Regions from separate parts of the Sphingomonas sp. FG14 genome, predicted to be linked through region 1. Evidence: predicted binding sites of a transcription regulator. Region 1 holds the regulator's gene; the other holds the start of a gene.
What was found. Region 1 encodes LexA, which represses DNA repair genes until DNA is damaged. Its sites were predicted from a motif close to GTTCCNCNCTTGTTCT; they were not measured.

Region 1 (10,974 bases):
CGTGACCGCATGATCGGCTTCGATGCGCCCGAAGGGGCGATCGACGTGTGCGGTACGGGCGGCGACGGCCATCACAGCCTGAACGTTTCGACCGCGGTGGCGATCATCGTCGCGGCCTGCGGCGTGCCGGTGGCCAAGCACGGCAACCGCGCGGCATCGAGCAAGGCAGGCGCGGCCGACACGTTGGAAGCGCTGGGGCTCGACATGGAGCGCGCCAGCGAAACCGCGGAGGAGACGCTGAAGGAAATCGGTATCTGCTTCCTGTTCGCGGTCAACCATCATCCCGCGCTCAAGCGCATCCACCCCATACGCAAGGCGATCGGGCGGCGGACGATCTTCAACCTGATGGGGCCGCTCGCCAATCCGGCGCGGGTGACGCGCCAGTTGATCGGCATCGCGCGGCCCGATTACGTGCCCGTCTACGGCACCGCGCTCGCTCGCCTGGGCGCCGAGGCCGCGCTCGTCGTTTCGGGCGAGGAAGGTTTGGACGAATTGTCGGGCGCCGGCCCCAGCCAGGTCTTCCGCGTCGGCGACGTCAATGTCGGCGATATGATCACGCCGGAGGATATCGGGCTGCCGCGCACGCCGACCAGCGCGATCCGTGGTGGCGACGTCGCCTACAATGCGGCGGCGTTGCGCAGGCTGCTCCAGGGTGAAACGGGCCCCTATCGCGATGCGGTGCTGCTCAATGCCGCCGCCGCGCTGGTGGTTGCCGGGCGCGCCGCGACCCTGGCCGAAGGCGCGGAGGAAGCCGCGGAAGTGCTCGACAACGGACTTGCCAACGCGCTGCTCGATTGCTGGATCGCCTATAAATGAACAAGCTGACCGAGATTTGCGACGCCAAGCGCGCGCATGTCGCCCGCCGCAAGGCGGAAACCGATCTTGCCGAGATCGAGGCGCGCGCCGCCGCACAGACGCCGCCGCGCGGCTTTCGCGCCGCGCTCGACACCAAGGCGCGCAACGGCCATGCGCTGATCGCCGAGATCAAGAAGGCCAGCCCATCCAAGGGGCTGATCCGCGCCGACTTCGATCCGCCTGCGCATGCCCGCGCCTATGAGGCTGCGGGCGCGGCCTGCCTGTCGGTGCTGACCGACATGCCTTACTTCCAGGGCGACGACAGCTATCTGGTCGCGGCACGCGGCGCCGTATCGATCCCATGCCTGCGCAAGGACTTCCTCGTCGATCCCTGGCAGGTCGCGGAATCGCGTGCCTTGGGTGCCGACGCCATCCTGATCATCGTCGCCGCGCTCGATGACGGGATGATGGCCGAGATCGAGGCGGAAGCGATCCGGCTGGGCATGGATGCGCTGGTGGAAGTCCATGACGCGGACGAACTCGACCGTGCGCTGAAGCTGCGATCACGGCTGATCGGCGTCAACAATCGCGACCTGCGCGATTTCACCGTCGATTTCGCGCGTACCTATGAACTAATCGGCCGCGCGCCCGAAGGTTGCACTTTCGTCGCCGAAAGCGGACTGACCTCCAGCGTCGATCTCGATGCGATGGCCGCGCATGGCGTGCATTGCTTTCTGGTCGGCGAGGCGCTGATGCGCGAGGCCGATGTCGAGGCGGCGACGCGCCGGCTGCTGGGCACGGCATGAGCGGCCTTACCCATATCGACGCCGAGGGCGCGGCGCATATGGTCGATGTCTCAGGCAAGGAGGTCACCACGCGCGAGGCCGTGGCCAAGGGTCGCATCTCGATGTCCGCCGAGGCGGCAGCCGCGATCCGCGACGGATCAGCGAAAAAGGGCGACGTGCTCGCGGTGGCGCGCGTCTCCGGGATCATGGCGGCCAAGCGGACCAGCGACCTCATTCCACTCTGCCACCCGCTACCAATATCCTCGGTTTCGATCGATCTCACGCCCGATGCAAGCGGCGTCAACGCGACAGCCACGGTGCGCACGACGGGCCAGACCGGCGTCGAAATGGAAGCGCTGACCGCTGTTTCGGTGGCGCTGCTGACGATCTACGACATGGTCAAGGCGGTCGACAAGGCAATGGAGATCAGCGCCGTGCGGCTGGTTTCGAAGACCGGCGGCAAATCGGGCGATTATCGGGCGTGAGCGCGAATACTCCCGTTCCGTTTGGACTGAGCCTGTCGAAGTCCCGTTCTTCGTCGGCGCCGACGGAAAGGGAAAGACAGGACTGCGACAGGCTCAGTCCGAACGGCGTAGGCAAAGGCAAATGAGCGCCCTCCTTCCGGTCGCCGACGCGCAGGCGCGGCTGCTTGCACTAGCCGCACCGCTTCCGGCCGAAACATTGACGCTGGACGAAGCGACCGGCCGCTATCTGGCCACGGATTGCCTGGCCATGCGCGGCCAGCCTGCCGCCGACCTCTCGGCAATGGACGGCTATGCCATCGCCTTTGCCGATATGCCTGGCCCTTGGCGTGTGACCGGGGAAAGCGCGCCCGGCACCCTACCCGACCACGCGATCAGGCGGGGTGAGGCGATGCGCATCTTTACCGGCGCCGCGCTTCCCGAGGGCTCCGACACGATCCTGATCCAGGAAGAAGCGACCCGAGACGAAGACACCCTGGTGCTGACGGGCGAAGGCCCGCGCCGGCACGGCCAACATGTACGCGTCACCGACGGCGATTTCGCGGAAGGGCAGCGCCTTGTCACACGCGGCGCATTATTGACGGCCGCGCGGATCGGGCTGGCCGCGATGGGCGGGCATGGCCGGTTGAGTGTCGGCCGGCGGCCGCGCGTGGCGCTGATCTCGACAGGCGACGAACTCGTCCCTCCCGGAGATCCGGTCTCGGGCGTTCAATTGCCGGCGTCGAACGCGATCATGCTGCGTGGGATGCTGGAACCGAACGGCGCGATCGTCGATGATCGCGGCATCGTGCGCGACGATTTCGACGCACTCGCCGCCGCCTTCGAGGCCGCGCGCGGGGCCGACATCATCGTGACCTCCGGCGGCGCATCGGTGGGCGACCATGATCTGGTCCGTCCCGTGCTCGACGCGATCGGCGGCACGCTCGATTTCTGGAAGATCGCGATGAAGCCGGGCAAACCGCTGCTCGCCGGCAAGCTGGGCGATGCGGTCGTGCTGGGGCTGCCCGGCAATCCCGTCTCCACCTTCGTCACAGGCACCCTGTTCCTGCTCCCGCTGGTGCGGGCATTGCAGGGTGCCGCAGATCCGTTGCCGACTGCGCACCGCGTGCGCCTGGGCGTGCCGCTTCCGGCGTGCGGCGGCCGCGCCGAATATCTGCGCGGACTGTGGACGAATGGTGAGGTGATCCAGGCACCCGAACAAGACAGCGCCGCGATGGTTTCGCTCGCCTCCGCGAACGCGCTGATCGTCCGCGCAGCGGGTGCACCGGCGGCCGAAGTGGGTGAAATGGCGGAAATCGTAGCGATCGCTTGACGACCGCCCGGATGTTTCCTACACGTTCTTCGTTCGTTCCATCGGAGAACATGCGATGCTCACGCGCAAGCAACATGAACTGATCTGCTTCATCAGCGACCGGCTGGAAGAGACCGGCGTGTCTCCTTCGTTCGAGGAGATGAAGGAGGCGCTCGACCTCAAGTCCAAATCGGGGGTGCATCGCCTGATCAGCGCGCTGGAGGAACGCGGCTTCATCCGCCGCCTGCCCAATCGCGCGCGCGCGCTGGAAGTGCTGAAACAGCCCGAGCGCGCCACCGCGAAACCGGCGAAGAAGCAGGCGGCGCCCGCCACGTCGCGCCAGTTGCCGATCGCCGCCAACGACGTGCTGGAGATCCCCCTGCACGGCCGCATCGCCGCAGGCACGCCGATCGAGGCGCTGGAGGGGCAAAGCACGCTTTCCGTCCCCGCCGCGCTGCTCGGCTCCGGCGACCACTACGCGCTGGAGGTTTCAGGCGATTCCATGGTGGAGGCCGGCATTCTCGACGGCGATTATGCATTGATCCGCCGCACCGACGTCGCACGCGATGGCGAGATCGTGGTCGCCCTGGTTGACGAAAGCGAAGCGACGCTCAAATATTTCCGCCGCGAAGGTGCGATGATCCGGCTCGATCCGGCGAACCGTGCTTATGATCCGCAGCGCTATCGGCCCGATCAGATTCGCGTGCAGGGCAAGCTGGCAGGATTGCTGCGGCGCTATTGAGCGCCCCCTCTCCCGTTTACTTCGAGCGCAGGTTCGAGCTTGCCGAGAACCGAAGTCGAGAAGCGTTGGCCGCAATGCTTCTCGACGGTCGCGTCTCGACTTCGCTCGACGCTGCTCGAAGCAAACGGGGGCGCATGAGGTCAGGATGGACTTGGGCGGAATGACGGCAACGCCGCCTTCGGCCGCGGCGGATTCACCCAGGGATGATCGTCGCCCGCACGTTTCACCGTCGCGATCCGGGCGCTCGACAGATCGATCGTCAGCCCGCCCGTTTTCGCCAACAATGCGCGATCGGCCTTGATCCAGCGCGGCGCGCACCAATCGGGCAGCCAGCGTTCGCTGACCACGATATCGGCATCGCGACAGGCGGCACGCAATTGCGCGGGATCGACGAAATAGGTGCTGCGCGTGGCGAGGAGCCGCCATCGTTTCGTTCCAAGGATCAGCTCGATCGTGCAGGCGTCGCGACTGCATCGCGCGCCGCGCGCCGCATCAAGATCGGCCAATTCCCCTTCGAAGCCCGCACTTTCGGCGAGCATATCACGAACATAGTCACCCGCGCGCGGGCGCAGCAGCGCATAGCCGCGATCCGTCCGCACCGCGAGATGGCGTCCGTCGCCCGTCACCAATATGTCTGGTGCGTGGGTGGACAGCGCCCAGATCGCTCCGATCAAGACAGGCATCAGGCCCAGCCAGCGCGCGCCCGTTCGCCAGAGCGCGATCCAGATGCCGCCGGCGACGATCGCCCCGAACGCAGCGTCTGGCACGACCGGTAGTGCCGCGACCGCACCGGGCATGGCGGCAACGCTGTGCGCGATCCACAAGAGCAGCGACAACGCTTGCCCCGTCACCCACCATAACGGCGCGCCGAGCCCGAGGAGATCAAGCAGCAGCGCAGCCGCCTCGACCGGCATCACGATGAAGGTGGTGAGCGGGATCGCGACGATATTGGCGAGCGCCCCATACAGCCCAGCCTTGTGGAAATGATGGATCGCGATCGGGGTAAGCGCGAGTTCGACGAGGATACCAGTGAGCAGCAGGCCGAGCAGGATCCGCCCAGTGCCGCGCAGCCACCCCTCGTCGCGGCGCGCGAGCAAGGCCTTGATCCGCGGATGCTCGACCAGCGCCATGATCGCGGTCACTGCCGCGAAGCTGAGCTGGAAACTCGGCCCAACGAGCGATTCGGGCCAGAGCAACAGCACGAACGCAGCGCCTGCCGCGACGAGGCGGAGCGTGATCGCATCGCGGCCGATCGCGATGCCGATCAGCACCAGGATTGCGGCGACACACGACCGGACCGTCGGCACCTCCGCGCCGGTAAGCAAGGTATAGCCGATCGCGGCCAAGGCCCCGCCGCCCGCCGCGATCAGCACCAGCGGCCAGCGCAATGCCAGCCAGGGACTGAGCGCCATCAGCCGCAGCAACAGCAGCATCGTCGCACCGACCAATGCGGTGACATGGAGACCGCTGATCGAGAGGAGATGCGACAAGCCGGCGCGGCGCATGGCCTCCGCATCCTCTTCGGGGATGGCGCCCTGATCACCTGTCGCCAGCGCGGCGGCGATCGCCCCTTCACCACCTGCGAGTCGCGCCTGGATATGCGCGGAGAGGCGCCGGCGCGTGTCGGCGAGCACGGGTGGCGCACCGGGGCTGACGATCGCGACCGGCCCCAACGCCCGCCCGGTCGCTCCGATGCCACGGAACCACGCGAGCCGCGCGAAATCATAGGCGCCGGGCACCGCCGCTTCGGGTGGCGGCATCAACCGCGCGCGCAGTTCGACGGTCGCGCCAGTCCGCAACCCCTCTCCCGCATCATCCTGCCGCACATTGACCCGCACGCGCTGCGGTAGGGCAGGCGCATCACGCGGCTCGAGCAGCAATCGCACCAGCCCCCGCGCCGCCAGCATATCGACCTGCACGACCTCCGCCTGGAATTTCACCACCGCGGGCCGTTCGAGCACCGGCGCGGCCACTCGCTCCGCGCGCCACCAGATCAACGCCATGCCGATCGCGGCAAGTATCCCGAACCAGCCGAGCGAACGCCCCAGCCGGCTACCCAGCCCCAGTGCGGCGCCTCCGAATGCGATTGCGACAGCGATCAGCAGAAAGGCTGCCCACTGGCTGGCCGGCGCAAGCGCGAACCAGGCGGCGACGCCCGCGCCCAGCGCGACGGGCCCCCATAGCGCTAGCTGGTCGCGTTCCGCCTCCAGCCATCTCTCGATCCGATCGCGCATGCGAAATGGTATCAGACGTAGGGTATTTTGCAGCTGCGAAAAGCCATGCTAGGGGCGTCGCCGGTCGAACCGGCCATGGTATGCATAATGGAGAAGCAGCGCGTGGGCGCAAGCCAGGAAACCGACACCGTCGTCACGCGCTTTGCCCCGTCTCCGACGGGATTCCTTCATATTGGTGGTGCCCGCACCGCGCTGTTCAACTGGCTGTTCGCACGCCACAATGGCGGGAAATTCCTGCTCCGCATCGAGGATACCGATCGCGCGCGGTCGACCGAGCCGGCGATCGAGGCGATTATCGACGGCATGCGCTGGCTGGGTCTCGACTGGGACGGCGACACGGTATTCCAGTTCGCGCGCGCCGCACGTCATGCCGAAGTTGCGCATGCGATGCTCGAATCGGGCCATGCCTATCGCTGCTATGCGACGCCGGAGGAACTGGCCGAACTGCGAGAGCAGCAGCGCGCAGCCAAGCTGCCGATGCGTTATGACGGCCGCTGGCGCGACCGCGATCCCAGCGATGCGCCCGAAGGCACCCCCTATGTGATCCGGCTGAAGGCCGAGCGCGAAGGCGAATCGGTAATCGAGGATCGCGTGCAGGGCCGCGTGGTCGTGCGCAACGCCGAACTCGACGACATGATCCTGCTGCGTTCGGACGGCACACCCACCTATATGCTCGCGGTGGTGGTCGATGATCACGACATGGGCGTGACGCACGTCATTCGTGGCGACGACCATCTCAACAACGCCTTCCGCCAACTCGGCATCATCAAGGCGATGGGCTGGCCCGAGCCGATCTATGCGCATGTGCCGCTGATTCACGGCGCCGACGGCGCCAAGCTTTCGAAGCGCCATGGCGCGCTGGGCGTCGATGCCTATCGCGACGAGATGGGGCTGCTGCCTGAAGCGGTCTGCAACTATCTGCTGCGTCTGGGCTGGGGCCATGGCGATGCCGAGATCATCAGCCGCGAACAGGCGGTGGAATGGTTCGATCTGGCCAATGTCGGCCGCTCGCCCTCCCGCTTCGATTTCAAGAAGCTCGAGAATCTGAACGCGCATTATATCCGTGAGGCGGACGATGCGCGGCTGGCGGCGCTGGTGAAGCCTCGCGTGGAAACCCGTTTGGGCATCACGATCGACACCAATGGCGAAACCTTGCTCAGCGCCGCGATGGCCGCGCTGAAACCGCGTGCGAAGACTCTCGACGAGCTGGCCGAAGGCGCTCTGTTCCTGTTCGAGACGCGCCCGCTTTCACTCGACGAAAAGGCGGCAACTCTGCTAGAGGGCGGCGCAATCGCACTGCTCGAGAAGACAGGCGAAGCACTTCAGGGGATTGTCGACTGGTCCGTTCCCGCGCTCGAAGAGGCGGTGCGGCAGGTTGCCGAGGATGCAGGAATCGGCTTGGGCAAGATCGCCCAGCCCTTGCGGGCCGCGCTGACAGGACGTGCGACCTCGCCAGGAATATTCGATGTGCTGGTGCTGTTGGGCCGCGAGGAATCGCTCGGCCGCATCAGCGACCGGATTCAAGCAGGCTGAACAGTCAGGAAGGACGACTATGACCGGAAACGCGAAGCTGGTGGCCGGAGGCAAGGATCACGACTATCCGGTGCTGGCCGGATCGGTCGGCCCCGATGTGATCGATATCCGAAAGCTTTACGGCCAGACGGGCATGTTCACCTATGATCCGGGCTTCACCTCGACCGCTAGCTGCGAATCCGGCCTGACCTATATCGACGGCGACCAGGGCATCCTGCTCCATCGCGGCTATCCGATCGACCAGCTCGCCGAGCAGTCGAACTTCATGGAAGTCAGCTATCTGCTGCTCAACGGCGAACTGCCGAGCCAGGCGGAGCTGGAGAAGTTCAGCTATACCATCACGCGCCACACCATGCTGCACGAGCAGCTCGCGACCTTCTATCGCGGTTTCCGCCGCGATGCGCACCCGATGGCGATCATGTGCGGCGTCGTCGGCGCGCTTTCGGCCTTCTACCACGATTCCACCGACATCACCGATCCGCGCCAGCGGATGATCGCCAGCCACCGGCTGATCGCGAAGATGCCGACGATCGCGGCGATGGCGTATAAATATTCGGTTGGTCAGCCCTTCCTCTATCCCGACAACAAACTGTCCTACACCGGCAATTTCCTGCGCATGACCTTCGGCGTGCCGGCGGAGGAATATGTGGTGGATCCCGTCGTCGAGGCGGCGATGGACAAGATCTTCATTCTCCATGCCGATCACGAGCAAAACGCGTCGACCTCGACCGTCCGCCTGGCCGGCTCCTCGGGCGCCAACCCGTTCGCCTGCATCGCCGCCGGCATCGCCTGCCTTTGGGGCCCGGCGCATGGCGGCGCCAACGAAGCGGCGCTCAACATGCTGCGCGAGATCGGCCATCCGGACCGTATCCCCGAATATATCGCCCGCGCGAAGAACAAGGACGATCCGTTCCGCCTGATGGGCTTCGGCCACCGCGTGTACAAGAATTACGATCCGCGCGCGAAGGTGATGCAGAAGACCGCGAACGAGGTGCTCGACAAGCTGGGCGTCACCGATCCGATCTTCGACGTCGCGCGCGAACTGGAGCAGATCGCGCTCAAGGACGAGTATTTCGTCTCGAAGAAGCTCTATCCCAATGTCGATTTCTATTCGGGCGTCATCCTGTCGGCGATCGGTTTCCCGACCACGATGTTCACCGTGCTGTTCGCGCTTGCCCGCACCGTCGGCTGGGTCGCGCAGTGGAACGAGATGATCTCCGATCCCGATCAGAAGATCGGTCGCCCGCGCCAGCTCTATACGGGCCCGACGCAGCGCGACTATGTGCCGGTCGGCAACCGCTGAGGCGGCCTGAACAATCCAGGACGTTTACCCCGGCGAAAGCCGGGGTTTTCGTTTGAGAAAACCGTTTAGTTGTCGTGAGATGCCAAGCTTCGCTGATATCGCATGAAAGGCCGGGTGCACCGGCGGTTCAGCCGACCGGCAATGTCAGCGTGAAGCGCGCGCCCTGCCCGGGCGCGCTGTCCACACTGATCTCTCCGTCCATGGCGCGCGCCAGCCTGCGGGCGATGTAGAGGCCCAGGCCGCTGCCCCCGGGTTCGCCCGGATCGACGCGTTCGAACTTTTCGAAGATCCGTTCATGATCCTCCGGATCGATGCCCTTGCCCTGATCCGCGATCACCACCACCGCGCGATCGGCCGCCTGTTCGGCGCGTATCCACACCATCGCGCCATTGGGCGAATAACGAACCGCATTGCCGATCAGGTTCACCAGGATCTGCAGCACACGCTTGAAATCGCCGAGCGCGGGCAATCGTTCGTCTTCGCCCGGCCGGTCGATGCGCACCTCGCGATCCGAGGCGCGGACCGCCAGCAGCCCGGCGGCGCGGCGCGCGACATCGGCCAGATCGATCACCTCGGCCTCGACCCGGAAGTCGCTGCGCTCGATCGCCTGGAGATCGACGAGATCGTCGACAAGTGCGAGCAGATGGCGACCGGCCGTCGCGATATCACCGGCATATTCGGCATAGTCGCGCCTGAGTGGCCCTTCGCTCCGCGTGCTGATGCTGTCCGCGCGCGAGATGATCCGCGCCAGCGGTTCCCGCAGCGCGCGATCGAGCCGCTCGCCAAAGGCATCGGCGACGATGCGGGGTTCCTCAGGGCTGGCAAGCTTCGCGCGATGCCAGGCGGCATTGCCCCGGAACCCCACGAAACGCCCCGCTCCGTCATGGATCGGAACCGCGCTCAGCCGGACGCTGCCATTGCCGTTGCGCAATTCGGCATCCTGCGCCTCCAGCCGGCCCTGTGCCGCCAATGCGGCGAGCAAGGGCAGGTTCCCGTCCTCATCCTCGATCAGCCTGACCAGTTGCGTGATGGGCTGGCCAATCATGCCGCTCGCGGGTCCACCAATCGCCTCTTCAGCCGAGGCCGAGAGCGCGACGAGCTTGAGCGCCTCATCGGTTTCCCAGAGCCAATCCGCAGAGGCGCGGAGAAAATCGGTTTCGCGATCGATGTCGCGCGCGGCGATGGCGGGCAGCGCGGGGCGGCGGTTCCAGCCGCCGACGGTCAATCGGACCTCGTTGCCGTCGGGCTGCGCGCGCACCCAGAGATCGATATCGCTCTCCCCATCCGCCGCGATCACCGCGCGCGAAATCAGGATGCCGAGCCGATTGGCGAGGCGTGCCAGCGCCGCGATCTGCGGCACGGCGAGTGCCCCGCCCGCTTCGCCCCCGGCCCGCAACTGCAGGCCGAGCAGTGGCGGATCGGCCTCGATCAGCCGCCCGCTGCGATCGACGCGGCCATGAACGGGTGCGGCGTTCATGCCGCCCATCCATCACCGCGTTCGGCGAGCCCTGCCGAAAGCGCGGCGATCGCGGCGCGATAGCCCGTATCGACTTGCCAAGGTTGAATCAGTTCGAGCGCGCGGACACGCGTCAGATCATCATAGGCGGACATTTGTTCGATCAAATCCGCGTCATCGGCCGAGAGAATCTGGGCGACGGCGCCCGCAACCTCGCGGCGGACGTCGAGCGCACGCAGCAGCACGATCAGCCTTTCTCCGAATGGCGGCAAGGCCATGCCGCGCGCCGCGTCGAAATCGAGGCCTCCGCGCACCGCGAGCGCCGCGACGAACAACGACAGCCGTCCCTCCTG
Region 2 (10,974 bases), on a different contig from region 1:
GATTTCGCAGCGGCGGTGAGCCACGAGTTCAAGACGCCGATCGCCGGACTGCGCGGTGCACTCGAACTGCTCGGCGATCATGGCGCGGAGATGACCGAGGCCGAACGGACGCGCTTCCTGTCGAACGCGATGGCCGATGCAGATCGGCTGTCGCACCTCGTCCAGCGGCTGCTCGATCTGGCGCGCGCGGATATGACGGTGATGCCGAACGACGCCGCCACCGGGCTTGCCGGGCCGGCACGGCGCGTGGCCGACGCGCATCGCGGCGAAGGGTTGGCGATCGATATCGCGATTCCGGGGGATCTGCCGGCGGCGGCGGTTCCCTCTGAAGTGATCGAGGCGGTGCTGGAAACTCTGGTCGAGAACAGCCGCCAGGCGGGGGCTGTGCGAATCGGGATTTCAGCGCGCGTGGATGAGGGCGGGTTGTTGCTTTCGGTTGCCGACAATGGTCGCGGCGTACCGGCAGCCGATCACGAGCGCATCTTCGAACCCTTCCATACCGGCCGCCGTTCCGAGGGAGGATCGGGGCTTGGCCTGGCGATCGCGCGTTCGTTGCTGGCGGCCAGCGGCGGCGGCATCCGCAGCATGCGCGTGGAAATAGGGGCCTTGATCGAGATCAGATTGAGGCGTGCGTGATATCCGCCCAGATCGGCAGGTGATCGGATGCCTTGCGCGCCGCCGCGCTCAGATGGACGCCGCTGTCGGCCACTTCCAGATGCGGTGAAACCATGATGCGATCGAGCATCGCGACCGGGCGGCGGGCATGGAAGCTCTTGCCGCAATCGGCGAACGCGAAATGCTTGCCGAAATCGCGCAGGCAGCCCGATTGGCGGCTCCACTCGTTGAGATCGCCCATCATCACGGTCGGCATCGGTGCGCAGGCGTCGAGATGATGGAGCAGCGCGTGCGCCTGGCGGCGACGCCATAGCCCGGACAGGTCCAGGTGCATGCCGACGATGCGCAGCGTCGCGCCGTTGAGCGCGATATCGGCCAGTACCGCGCCGCGCGGTTCGAGTGCAGGCAGGTGAATCACCTCGCGGCGGATGATCTTTGCCGACTTGCGCACGAGGATCGCGTTGCCGTGCCAGCCCAGGCTGTTCGCCCGCATGTCGAAGGGGACATGGGCATAGTCGCTATGTTCGTCGAGCATGTGGAGAGGGATGACGCCGATGCGTGCGCCGAAGCGCCGGTCCGCTTCCTGCAGCGCGATCACATCGGCTCCGATCTCGTTGAGCACCTCCAGTGTCCGTTCGGGGCGTCGGCGGCGATCGGTGCCGATGGCCTTGCGGATATTGTAGCTCGCGACGCGCATCATGCGGACGCCATAGCCGGACTGAAGCAATGGGGGCAGGCGGAAAATCGTACGACCATGGCGTGACAACGCACAAAGGCGTCTGGCGTTCGACGATTGGAACAGTTAGGGAACATCCATGGCAAAACCCCAGCGTCGATATGTCTGCCAGCTTTGCGGCTCGGTTTCCCCAAAATGGCAGGGGCAGTGCGTCGATTGTGGCGAATGGAACACGCTGGTGGAGGAGGCGGCCGCTGTCGTTACGCCTTTTGCCGCCAAGCATAACCTGCAATCGGGCGGCCGGGCGGTCACGCTGGTCGGGCTCGATGCGGACATCTCCTTGCCGGAGCGGGCGGCGACGGGGATCAAGGAACTCGATCGCACCTTGGGCGGCGGTTTCGTCGAGGGATCGGCGACGCTGATCGGCGGCGACCCGGGTATCGGAAAATCGACGCTGTTGCTCCAGGCGGCGGCGCGGCTGGCCTGTTCGGGGATGAGCGTCGCCTATGTCTCGGGCGAGGAGGCCGCCGATCAGGTGCGGTTGCGCGCACGCCGGCTTGGCCTTGGCAACGCGCCGGTGCAACTGGCGGCGGCGACCTCGGTGCGCGATATCCTGACTACCTTCGGCAGCGGCAAACCGCCGGCGTTGCTGGTGATCGATTCGATCCAGACCATGCACAGCGACCTGATCGAAGGGGCGCCGGGCACGGTCAGCCAGGTGCGTGCTTCGGCGCAGGAACTGATCCGCTTCGCCAAGGAACGCGGCACGGCCTTGGTGCTCGTCGGCCATGTCACCAAGGATGGCGCGATCGCCGGGCCGCGCGTGCTGGAACATATGGTCGATACCGTGCTCAGCTTCGAAGGCGAGCGCAGCCATCAATATCGCATCCTGCGCGCGATCAAGAACCGCTTTGGCGGCACCGACGAGATCGGGGTCTTCTCGATGGCGGCTGAGGGACTGGAGGAAATCTCGAACCCGTCCGCTCTGTTCCTCACCAATCGCGACGAAAGCGTGACGGGATCGACGGTGTTCCCCGCGCTCGAAGGCACGCGACCCGTGCTGGTCGAGATCCAGGCGCTGACCGTGCGGCTGGCGAGCGGCGCCACGCCGCGCCGCGCCGTGGTCGGCTGGGATTCGGGACGGCTGGCGATGGTGCTCGCGGTGCTGGAGGCGCGGTGCGGGCTCAGCTTTTCGACCTGCGAGGTCTATCTCAATATCGCCGGTGGCTATCGCCTGTCGGATCCGGCCGCCGATCTTGCGGTGGCGGCCGCCCTGGTCTCCGCGCTCAGCGAGCGCCCGGTGCCGTCCGACGCGGTCGCCTTCGGGGAGATCGCGCTCTCCGGCGAGATCCGACCGGTGGCGCATGGCGCCCTGCGCCTGAAGGAAGCGGGCAAGCTGGGTTTCGGCCGGGCGCTGGTGCCGTCTGCGGTCGGTAGCGAGAAGGGCGGATTGACGCTGTCTGGCTTTCGCACGCTGCGCCAGTTCGTCGATCATATGCTGGCGCGCGACCCCGGTTGAAGCGCGGCGTTCGACACCCCAAGTGCAGAAACGGTGGAGATTTGATGACAGTCGCCGAAAGCGGATTCAAATTTACGTGAACTTGGGCTGTAGGCTTTTTGGCATCCTCCGAGTCGTCAGGTGATTCCACCTGACTGGAAAATACTCTAGCTGGAACCCATGGCTGCCTTCACCGCTCTCGACATCATCGTTCTCTTGCTCGTCGGCGGCGCCGCCGTGCTGGGATTCCTGCGCGGCTTCACGACCGAAGTTCTGTCCCTGCTCGCATGGATCGTCGCGGTTTTCGCGGTTAAGATGTTCCACGAGCCGACGACCTTGCTCGTCCGCGACTGGGTGGGCACGGAGGGCGGCGCGATGGTGCTCGCCTTCGCGCTGGTGTTCGGCCTGACCTTCCTCGCCGGCCGGCTGACCGCGCGCGCGGTGGGGCGGCGCACGCGGCAGTCGGCGCTCGGCAGCTTCGATCGCGTGCTCGGCATCGGCTTCGGCGCCTTGAAGGGCCTGATCATCGCTACCGTCATCTATCTGGGCGTCAGCCTGGTCTATGACACGCTTTATGGCGGCCGTTCCCAGCGCCCCGAATGGATGGCCAAATCCTATACCTATCCCCTGCTCGACGCGTCGAGCCGTGCGCTGGTCGATTTTGTCGAGGAGCGGCAGGAGGATGGCGGCGCGCCTGACAATGATGCGTCCGCGAGCAACGCGTCGAAATGAATGCGCCGCTCTACAACACCGCGATCCTGAAACTCGCCGCGACCATCCCGCATCATGCGCGCCTGCCGGCGCCGCAAGGCAGCTCGGAGAAGCGCTCGCCGGTCTGCGGCAGTCGTGTGACCGTCGATGTGATGCTCGATGCCGATGGGCGGGTTTCGGCGCTTGGCCAGGAGGTGCGCGCCTGTGCGCTCGGCCAGGCATCTGCATCGCTGATGGGCGCGGCCGCGATCGGCAAGACGCTGCCCGAGCTGGAGGCGGCGCGCGACGCGCTGGCCGGGTTTCTGGCGGGCACGCGTGATGATCCGGGCGACTGGCCAGGGTTGGAGATCTTCCTGCCGGCGCGGCCGCATGCCGCGCGGCACCCATCGATCCGGCTGGCGTTCGAAGCGGTGACGGAGGCTGCGGTGCGCGCCGCGGGCGCCTGATGCACGAGGGCGGCGGCGTGCCGATGCTGCGCGACGGGGTGATCCTGCTCGGTTTCGCGATGGCGTTCGTGCTGCTGTTCCGCAAGCTCGGGCTCGGCGCGGTGCTTGGTTATCTCGTCGCCGGCGCGCTGGTTGGGCCGCACCTGCTGGGGCTGGTCGGCGATGCCGAACAAAAGCTCGGCATCGCCGAACTGGGCATCACCTTGCTGTTGTTCCTTGTTGGCCTGGAATTGTCGCCGACGCGGTTGTGGCAGATGCGCAACGATATTTTCGGGCTCGGCCTGCTTCAGGTCGCGCTGTGCGGCCTCGCGGTGGCGCTGCTCGTCTATGGAAGTACGCCCTTCACCCTGGCCGCGGCGCTGGCGCTGGGCCTGCCGCTCGGCCTGTCCTCCACCGCACAGGTGCTGCCGATGCTGCAATCGGCCGGGCGGTTGCGCACCCCGTTCGGCGAACGGGCCTTTTCGATCCTGTTGTTCCAGGATCTCTCGATCGTCCCATTGATTACGATCATCGCGGCGCTGTCGCGCAACCCCGCTGATGCGGCGGGGCCGCCGGGCTGGGTGCTGGGGCTTTATACGGTGCTCGCGGTGGTGGGGCTGGTGCTTGCCGGGCGCTTCATCCTGAATCCGCTGTTCCGGCTGATCGGCAATCTCGGCGAGCGCGAGATGTTCGTCTTTGCCGGATTGTTCACCGTCATCGCCAGCGCGGCCGTGATGGAGGCACTGGGTCTGTCGACCGCGCTGGGTGCGTTCGTCGCGGGCGTGATGCTCGCCGAAAGCCCGTATCGCCACGAGCTGGAAGCGGATGTCGAGCCGTTCCGCACCATATTGCTCGGCCTGTTCTTCCTCGCGGTCGGCATGATGCTCGATCTGACCGTGATCGCCGAACGGCCGGTGTTCGTGATCGCGATGGCGGCCGCGCTGATCGTGACCAAGACCGCGATCGTGATGGGACTGGGGTTGTTGTTCCGTATGGCGTGGCGCCAGGCGCTGGCGCTGGGCCTGCTGCTCAGCCAGGGCGGCGAATTCGGTTTCGTCCTGTTCGCACAGGCGCAGGATGCGATGCTGATCGAGCCGGAGGCGGCCAGCCTGTTCGGCGCGGTCGTGACGATCTCGATGGCGACCACGCCGTTCCTGATGGCCTTCACCCGGCGGTTCCGTGCCGAGCCTCGCGCGGGTGCGGCGAAGCTCGATGGGCCGATCAGTGACGGCGCGTCGGCGATCATCGTCGGCTATGGCCGTTTCGGCCAGACGGTCGGTCAGATGCTGGTCGGCCAGGGCGTTCAGGTGACCCTGATCGATTCGGACCCGGAAACGATCGCGGTCGCGGGCGATTTCGGTATGAAGGTCTATTATGGCGACGGCACGCGCGTCGATCTGCTGCGCCGCGCGGGTGCCGAGGATGCCCAGGCGCTGATCTTCTGCCTCGACGGTGACCGGCTCGATGAAGCATCGATCGGATTGATCGCCAAGGCTTTTCCCGACGCTTCCATCCTGCTGCGCGCCTATGATCGGCGTCACATGATGCGGATCGGCGCCGCGCCTGTCGCGGGCGCGGTGCGCGACGTGTTCGAAAGCGCGATCGCGCTCGCCCGGCAATCGATGCGCGCTTTGGGCATCGACGATGCGGAGATCGACCATACCGAGGCCGATTATCGCGCGCGCGATGAGGCCCGGCTGAAGGTGCAGAGCGAGACCGGCGATATCCGCGCGGGAATGGATCGCATGTTCAGCCAGCGCAATGCCGGGCTCAAGGAGGATTGCGGATGATCGTGTTGCTGGCGGCGCTGTCGGGCGCCATCGCGGTGGCGGCAGGTGCGTTCGGCGCGCATGGCGCCGCGTCCCCACAGGCGGCCGAATGGTTGAAGACCGGCGCGACCTATCAGTTGATCCATGCGGTGGCGGCACTGGCGATCGTCGACAGGCTGGGCGCGAAGGCGCCGGCTGCCTTGTTCCTGGTGGGCGGCGCGATCTTCGCATTGACGCTTTATGCGATGGCGATCGGCGCACCGCGCTGGCTGGGCGCAATCACGCCGATTGGCGGAACATTGCTGATCATCGGCTGGCTCTGGCTCGGCTGGACCGCGCTGCGGGGATAGGGCGCCGCCTGTCCTGACTATGAAATTGCGCTCCCCTTGCGCGTCGATAGGTTTCCCGATCGAGGGAGACGGAAATGCGCGGAGGGCTGGCTGCCGGCTTGATCTGTTCGTTCGGGGCGCTGGGCGAGGCGCCGTTGCGTGCCCAGGAGGATCCGGAGCCCCAGATGCCCGCGCCGCTGGTGCGCGGCGGGAGCAGCGTGATTTCCTATCCGCCCGAGTTCTTCGCCGAATATCAGCCGACCATGGCGCTGGAGATGATCACGCGCATCCCGGGCTTCACCTATGATCGCGGCGATACCACTATCCGCGGATTGGCGGGGGCGGGGGGCAATGTCCTGATCGACGGGCAGCGCCCATCGACCAAATCGCAGAATCTCGACGATATCCTGCGGCGCATCCCGATCACGGGCATAGAACGGATCGAACTGATCCGTGGCGGTGCGCCGGGCATCGATATGCGGGGCCAGACCATGGTGGCCAATATCATCCGCCGTGTGGGCGCGACGACATCGCTCGCAGCCGAGTTCATGACGAAGTTCTACACCAATGCGGCCCCCGCCCGGATCGCGCGCATCGAAGGATCGCGGAAGGGGCGCAAATTCTCGCTCGAAGGCGTGCTCCACTGGCGCGAGGACAAGGACCAGACAATCTCGGGCATCGGCCGTATTTCGCGCCGCGACGGCAATGGCCGGTTGACCGACTGGGGCCGCTTCGAGGCCGATTGGGATCGCTTCATCATCGGCGGTAACGGCGCTGCGGAATATCGCGATGGCCCGGATTTCATACGCTTCAGCCTGAACGGCGAACGCGACCGCCAGGACAGGCGGGACGTGACCGACCTGACTAACGCGGCGGGCACGGAATTTCACGAGACGGTGGCCGCCGACGTCGCGACCGATCGCGGTGTCGCCAGTATCGAATATGAACGCGAAGTCTCGTCGCGGCTGACCTTGCGCGCGCTGGCGCTCGAAAGCCGGGAACGTGACAGGATCCTGACCCGTTCGACCGGTACGGGCCCCGAACAGGTCTCGCGCGAGCGATCGCTTGCTGGTGAATCAATCATGCGCGCATCGGGCACCTTTGTGCCTGTGCCGACCCTGACGATCGACGGGCGGATCGAGCGGACCTTCAATTTCCTCGATGCCGAAAGCAGCCTGGCGCGCGGTGGTATTCCTGTGCCGCTGCCATCGGCGACGGTGCGTGTCGAGGAACGTCGCATCGACGCCGAGGGCTCCGCGCGTTGGCAGATATGGAATCAACTGACCGCTGAAGCGGCGATCGGCTATGAACGTTCGACGATCGGTGTCGACGGCGATGCGCGTCAGTCCCGTTCGCTGCAATTCCTGAAGCCCCGGCTCAACCTGACGATAGAACCGGCGAAGGGGTGGGAAGTGCGCCTGCGCGCCGAACGGATCATCAGCCAGCTCGATTTTGACGATTTCGCGACCACCGCCGCACTCGATACCGGCACGGTGAATGCGGGCAATCCCGACCTGACCCCCGAACAGGCCTGGCTGTTCGAAGGAACGGTGGAGCGCCGTTTCTGGGATCGTGGCGCGATCACGCTGACCGCAAGCCATTCCGAACTGAGTGACGTGATCGATCTCATCCCGATCGAGGGGCGCTTCGACGCACCGGGCAACATCGGCAGCGGCATGCGGCAGGAGGCGAAGCTGGCACTGAGCCTGCCGCTCGACCGGCTGGGTGCGAGCGGCACCCTGATCCGCCTGAACGCGAACTGGCGGCGCTCGCGCGTTACTGATCCGGTGACGGGGGAGCGCCGGCGGATCTCGCTGCAACGCCCGTTCCAGGGCGATATCACGATCATCAAGGATCTGCCGCGCCTGAAATCGGTGATCACCGCCGATTTCTACACGGGCTTCAGCGAAACCTCATACAGGATCAACGAGATCCGCACGATCGCCGCCAACAGCGATCCTCTGGCCAAGATCTATTGGGACTGGACGGTGAAACCGGGCCTGTCGCTGCGCTTCATGTTCGAGAATATCGGCTTCCGTTCGCGCAGCCGGAAGCGCGAACTCTATGATGGTCCGCGCAGTGCCGGGCGGTTGATTTCCGTCGAACGCCGCTACGCGGTGATGGACCCGTTCTTCCTTGTGAGACTGCGGAAGACGCTCTGATTTTTCGTCCCCTCGCATGTGTCTTGCGATTTGCGTTACAGTTCCTGCGCGCTCGATTGTCCTGACTTTGTGATGCGTGCTGGGAGAGCCGACGGGCCCTATGGTCGACGACGATGCCCTCGAAGACTGGTTCTGCCGGGAGGTGCTGCCTCTCGAACGGTCGCTCACGCATTTCATCCGGCGCAACTGGCGGGTCGAGGACGATGTGATCGATCTGCGCCATGACGTATACGAACTCGCGATCTCGGGCGGGCGCGGCGGTTTGCCCGCGAATACGCGCCAATATCTGTTCACGATCGCGCGCAATCACCTGATCAACCGCGCCAAGCGCGCGCGCATCGTGTCCTTCGATCTGGTCGCCGATCTCGAGACGATCGACCGTGAGGTCGATCTGTTCGAAGCCGAGCGCCATCTGAACGCGCGCGAAGCGTTGCGCCGCGTCCATGAAGGGCTGGAACGGCTGAGCCCGCGCGTGCGCGAGATCGTCCGGTTGCGCAAGATCGAGGGGCTTAACGTGCAGGAAACCGCCGAACGGCTTGGCATCGGCAAGGACGCGGTCAATCATCAGGTGATGATGGGAATGAAGGCGCTCGCCGATTTCATGCTGGGGGGCAGCGGCAAGGTGATCCGGCCCAAATTCGGCCGCCGCCACCGGAAAGGCGGTGAGGCATGAGCCGCGCGCAGCAGGCGAACGACCGTGCGGCCGCCTTTCTGATCGCGCAGGAAGATGGCGGCTGGTCGGCGGCGGACCAGTCCGCGCTCGATGCCTGGCTCGCCGAGGCGGACGGCAATCGAGCGGCCTATTGGCGTTTGAAGCATAGCTGGCGTGAGGCGGACAGGATCGGGGCGCTCGGACCTGCCGTCGTCGAGGTGGTGGAATCGATGGCACCGGCACCGCGTCGTCGGTGGGTGCCAGGTGCGATCGCTGCGTCGCTCGCGATCATGATCGGCGGGGGGTACATGGTCGCGCGCGATCCTGCTCCGGCGGTCCGGACCATGGCCTATGAGACCCCGGTTGGCGGACGACGGTTGATCGGGCTGGCCGATGGCAGCCGGGTGCAACTCAACACCGCATCGACGGTGCGGACCGCCGTGACCGATCGGGCGCGTGAAGTGTGGCTCGACAAGGGCGAGGCTTATTTCGAGGTCGCGCATCTGGAGGGGCGCCCGTTCGTCGTTCATGCCGGTGATCGCCAGATCACCGTGCTTGGCACCAAATTCTCGGTTCGCCGCGATGCCAGCAAGGTAACGGTGTCGGTGCTCGAAGGGCGTGTGCGTGTCGATGAGGTCGATGGTGGGCGCGATATGCGTTCGGCGATCATCTCGCGCGGCGATATCGCTCTTGCCGAGGGCGATGCGACGCTCGTGACGGCGCGATCGCAGGCGCGCGTCGAAGGCGCGCTGGCGTGGCGCACGGGTATGCTGAGTTTCGACCAGACCAGCCTGTCCGACGTGGCGGCGGAGTTCAATCGCTACAACAGCAAGCCGATGGTGGTGATCGACGCGGAGGCAGGCGCGATCCGGATCGGCGGCATGTTCCCCGCTTCCAAGCCGGAGGTTTTCGCACGGCTGCTGCGCGATGCCTATGGCGTGAAAGTGGTCGAAACGCCCGAGGCGATAAAAATTTCGGACTGATCATTACAGTTTCGCGACGCAGCCTTGTCTCCCTCCCATGACGGATACGCGCGGACGCGACCGATAAGGGGGATGGGATATGAGGATCAACGGCCATCATGCTTCGCTGGCGGCGGGCATCTGCATCGCGGCGCTCGCGACACCGGCCTATGCGCAGCAGCGCCAGTTCAATATTCCGGCGGGGAGCCTGAAATCTGCGCTCGATGCCTATGGTCGACAGGCCGGGCGTCCGATCATCTACAAGGCCGACGAGGTGCGCGGCGCGCGGTCGAAGGGGTATCGCGGCACCGCGACCGTCGATGCCGCGCTCGACGCGATCCTGATGAATAGCGGCTTCAGCGCGCGTGCCGGAACCGCAGGCGCGATCGCGATCGTCCGCAACCAGATGCGCACGTCGATGACGGATGAAGCCGCGTTGACCACGGATGACGGCACTGGCGAGGAGGTTTATGACGATATTGTCGTCACCGCCGCGCGCCGCGAGCAGAAGCTGATCGACGTACCGATGAGCATCACCGCCGTATCGCAGGCCGAACTGGAGCGGCGGGGGGCGGTTTCGCTGCTCGATCTATCGCGCGGCGTGCCGGGGTTGGTGGTGATCGAATCCGGGCCGGGACAGAACCAGATCTTCCTGCGTGGCGTCGCCAATCCCAACGGCATCGCCTCCCTTGTCGGCGTCTATATGGACGAAATCCCGGTGACGGGGGCGTCGCTGGGGCAGCTCGACCTGCAACTTGTCGACCTGGAACGGGTGGAAGTGCTGCGTGGGCCGCAGGGCACGCTTTATGGCCAGGGGTCGGCGGGCGGCACCGTTCGCTTCATTACGCGCAACCCCGATCTGAACAGCGTTTCGGGCGAAGCCAGCCTGTCTGCCTATGCCACCAGGCACGGCGATTTCAGCGAGCGGTTCAGCGGTTTCGTCAACGTGCCGGTGATCGACGATGTGCTGGGTTTCCGCGTTTCGGGGACGCTCGCCAATATCGGCGGCTGGATCGATCAGCCGGCGGCAGGCCGGAAGGATATCAACGACCAGCTTATTCGCAACATCCGCGTGAAGGGGCTGTGGCGGCCTGCCGATGGACTGGACATCGCGGGCACCGTCGTCGTCCATCGCAACAAGGGCGATGGCCTGACAGTAGGCGCCGACAAGCATT

Region 2: the regulator LexA is predicted to act here: its motif matches at 1,411-1,426, upstream of radA (DNA repair protein RadA).

What each region holds. Positions count from the first base shown of each region.
Region 1 covers NZ_JBMDKK010000002.1:666,011-676,984, reverse strand. Annotated here, with positions in the region: gene trpD (anthranilate phosphoribosyltransferase) at 1-816, shown strand, start outside; gene trpC (indole-3-glycerol phosphate synthase TrpC) at 813-1,601, shown strand; gene moaC (cyclic pyranopterin monophosphate synthase MoaC) at 1,598-2,065, shown strand; gene ACODTA_RS11340 (molybdopterin molybdotransferase MoeA) at 2,187-3,374, shown strand; gene lexA (transcriptional repressor LexA) at 3,430-4,095, shown strand; gene ACODTA_RS11330 (ComEC/Rec2 family competence protein) at 4,236-6,329, opposite strand; gene gltX (glutamate--tRNA ligase) at 6,417-7,862, shown strand; gene ACODTA_RS11320 (citrate synthase) at 7,882-9,165, shown strand; gene ACODTA_RS11315 (sensor histidine kinase) at 9,293-10,642, opposite strand; gene ACODTA_RS11310 (DUF2336 domain-containing protein) at 10,639-10,974, opposite strand, start outside.
Region 2 covers NZ_JBMDKK010000001.1:827,149-838,122, reverse strand. Annotated here, with positions in the region: gene ACODTA_RS03875 (sensor histidine kinase) at 1-636, shown strand, start outside; gene ACODTA_RS03870 (endonuclease/exonuclease/phosphatase family protein) at 617-1,315, opposite strand; gene radA (DNA repair protein RadA) at 1,431-2,810, shown strand; gene ACODTA_RS03860 (CvpA family protein) at 2,970-3,521, shown strand; gene ACODTA_RS03855 (iron-sulfur cluster assembly scaffold protein) at 3,518-3,946, shown strand; gene ACODTA_RS03850 (cation:proton antiporter domain-containing protein) at 3,946-5,715, shown strand; gene ACODTA_RS03845 (DUF423 domain-containing protein) at 5,712-6,044, shown strand; gene ACODTA_RS03840 (TonB-dependent receptor plug domain-containing protein) at 6,119-8,185, shown strand; gene ACODTA_RS03835 (RNA polymerase sigma factor) at 8,286-8,858, shown strand; gene ACODTA_RS03830 (FecR family protein) at 8,855-9,820, shown strand; gene ACODTA_RS03825 (TonB-dependent receptor) at 9,900-10,974, shown strand, end outside.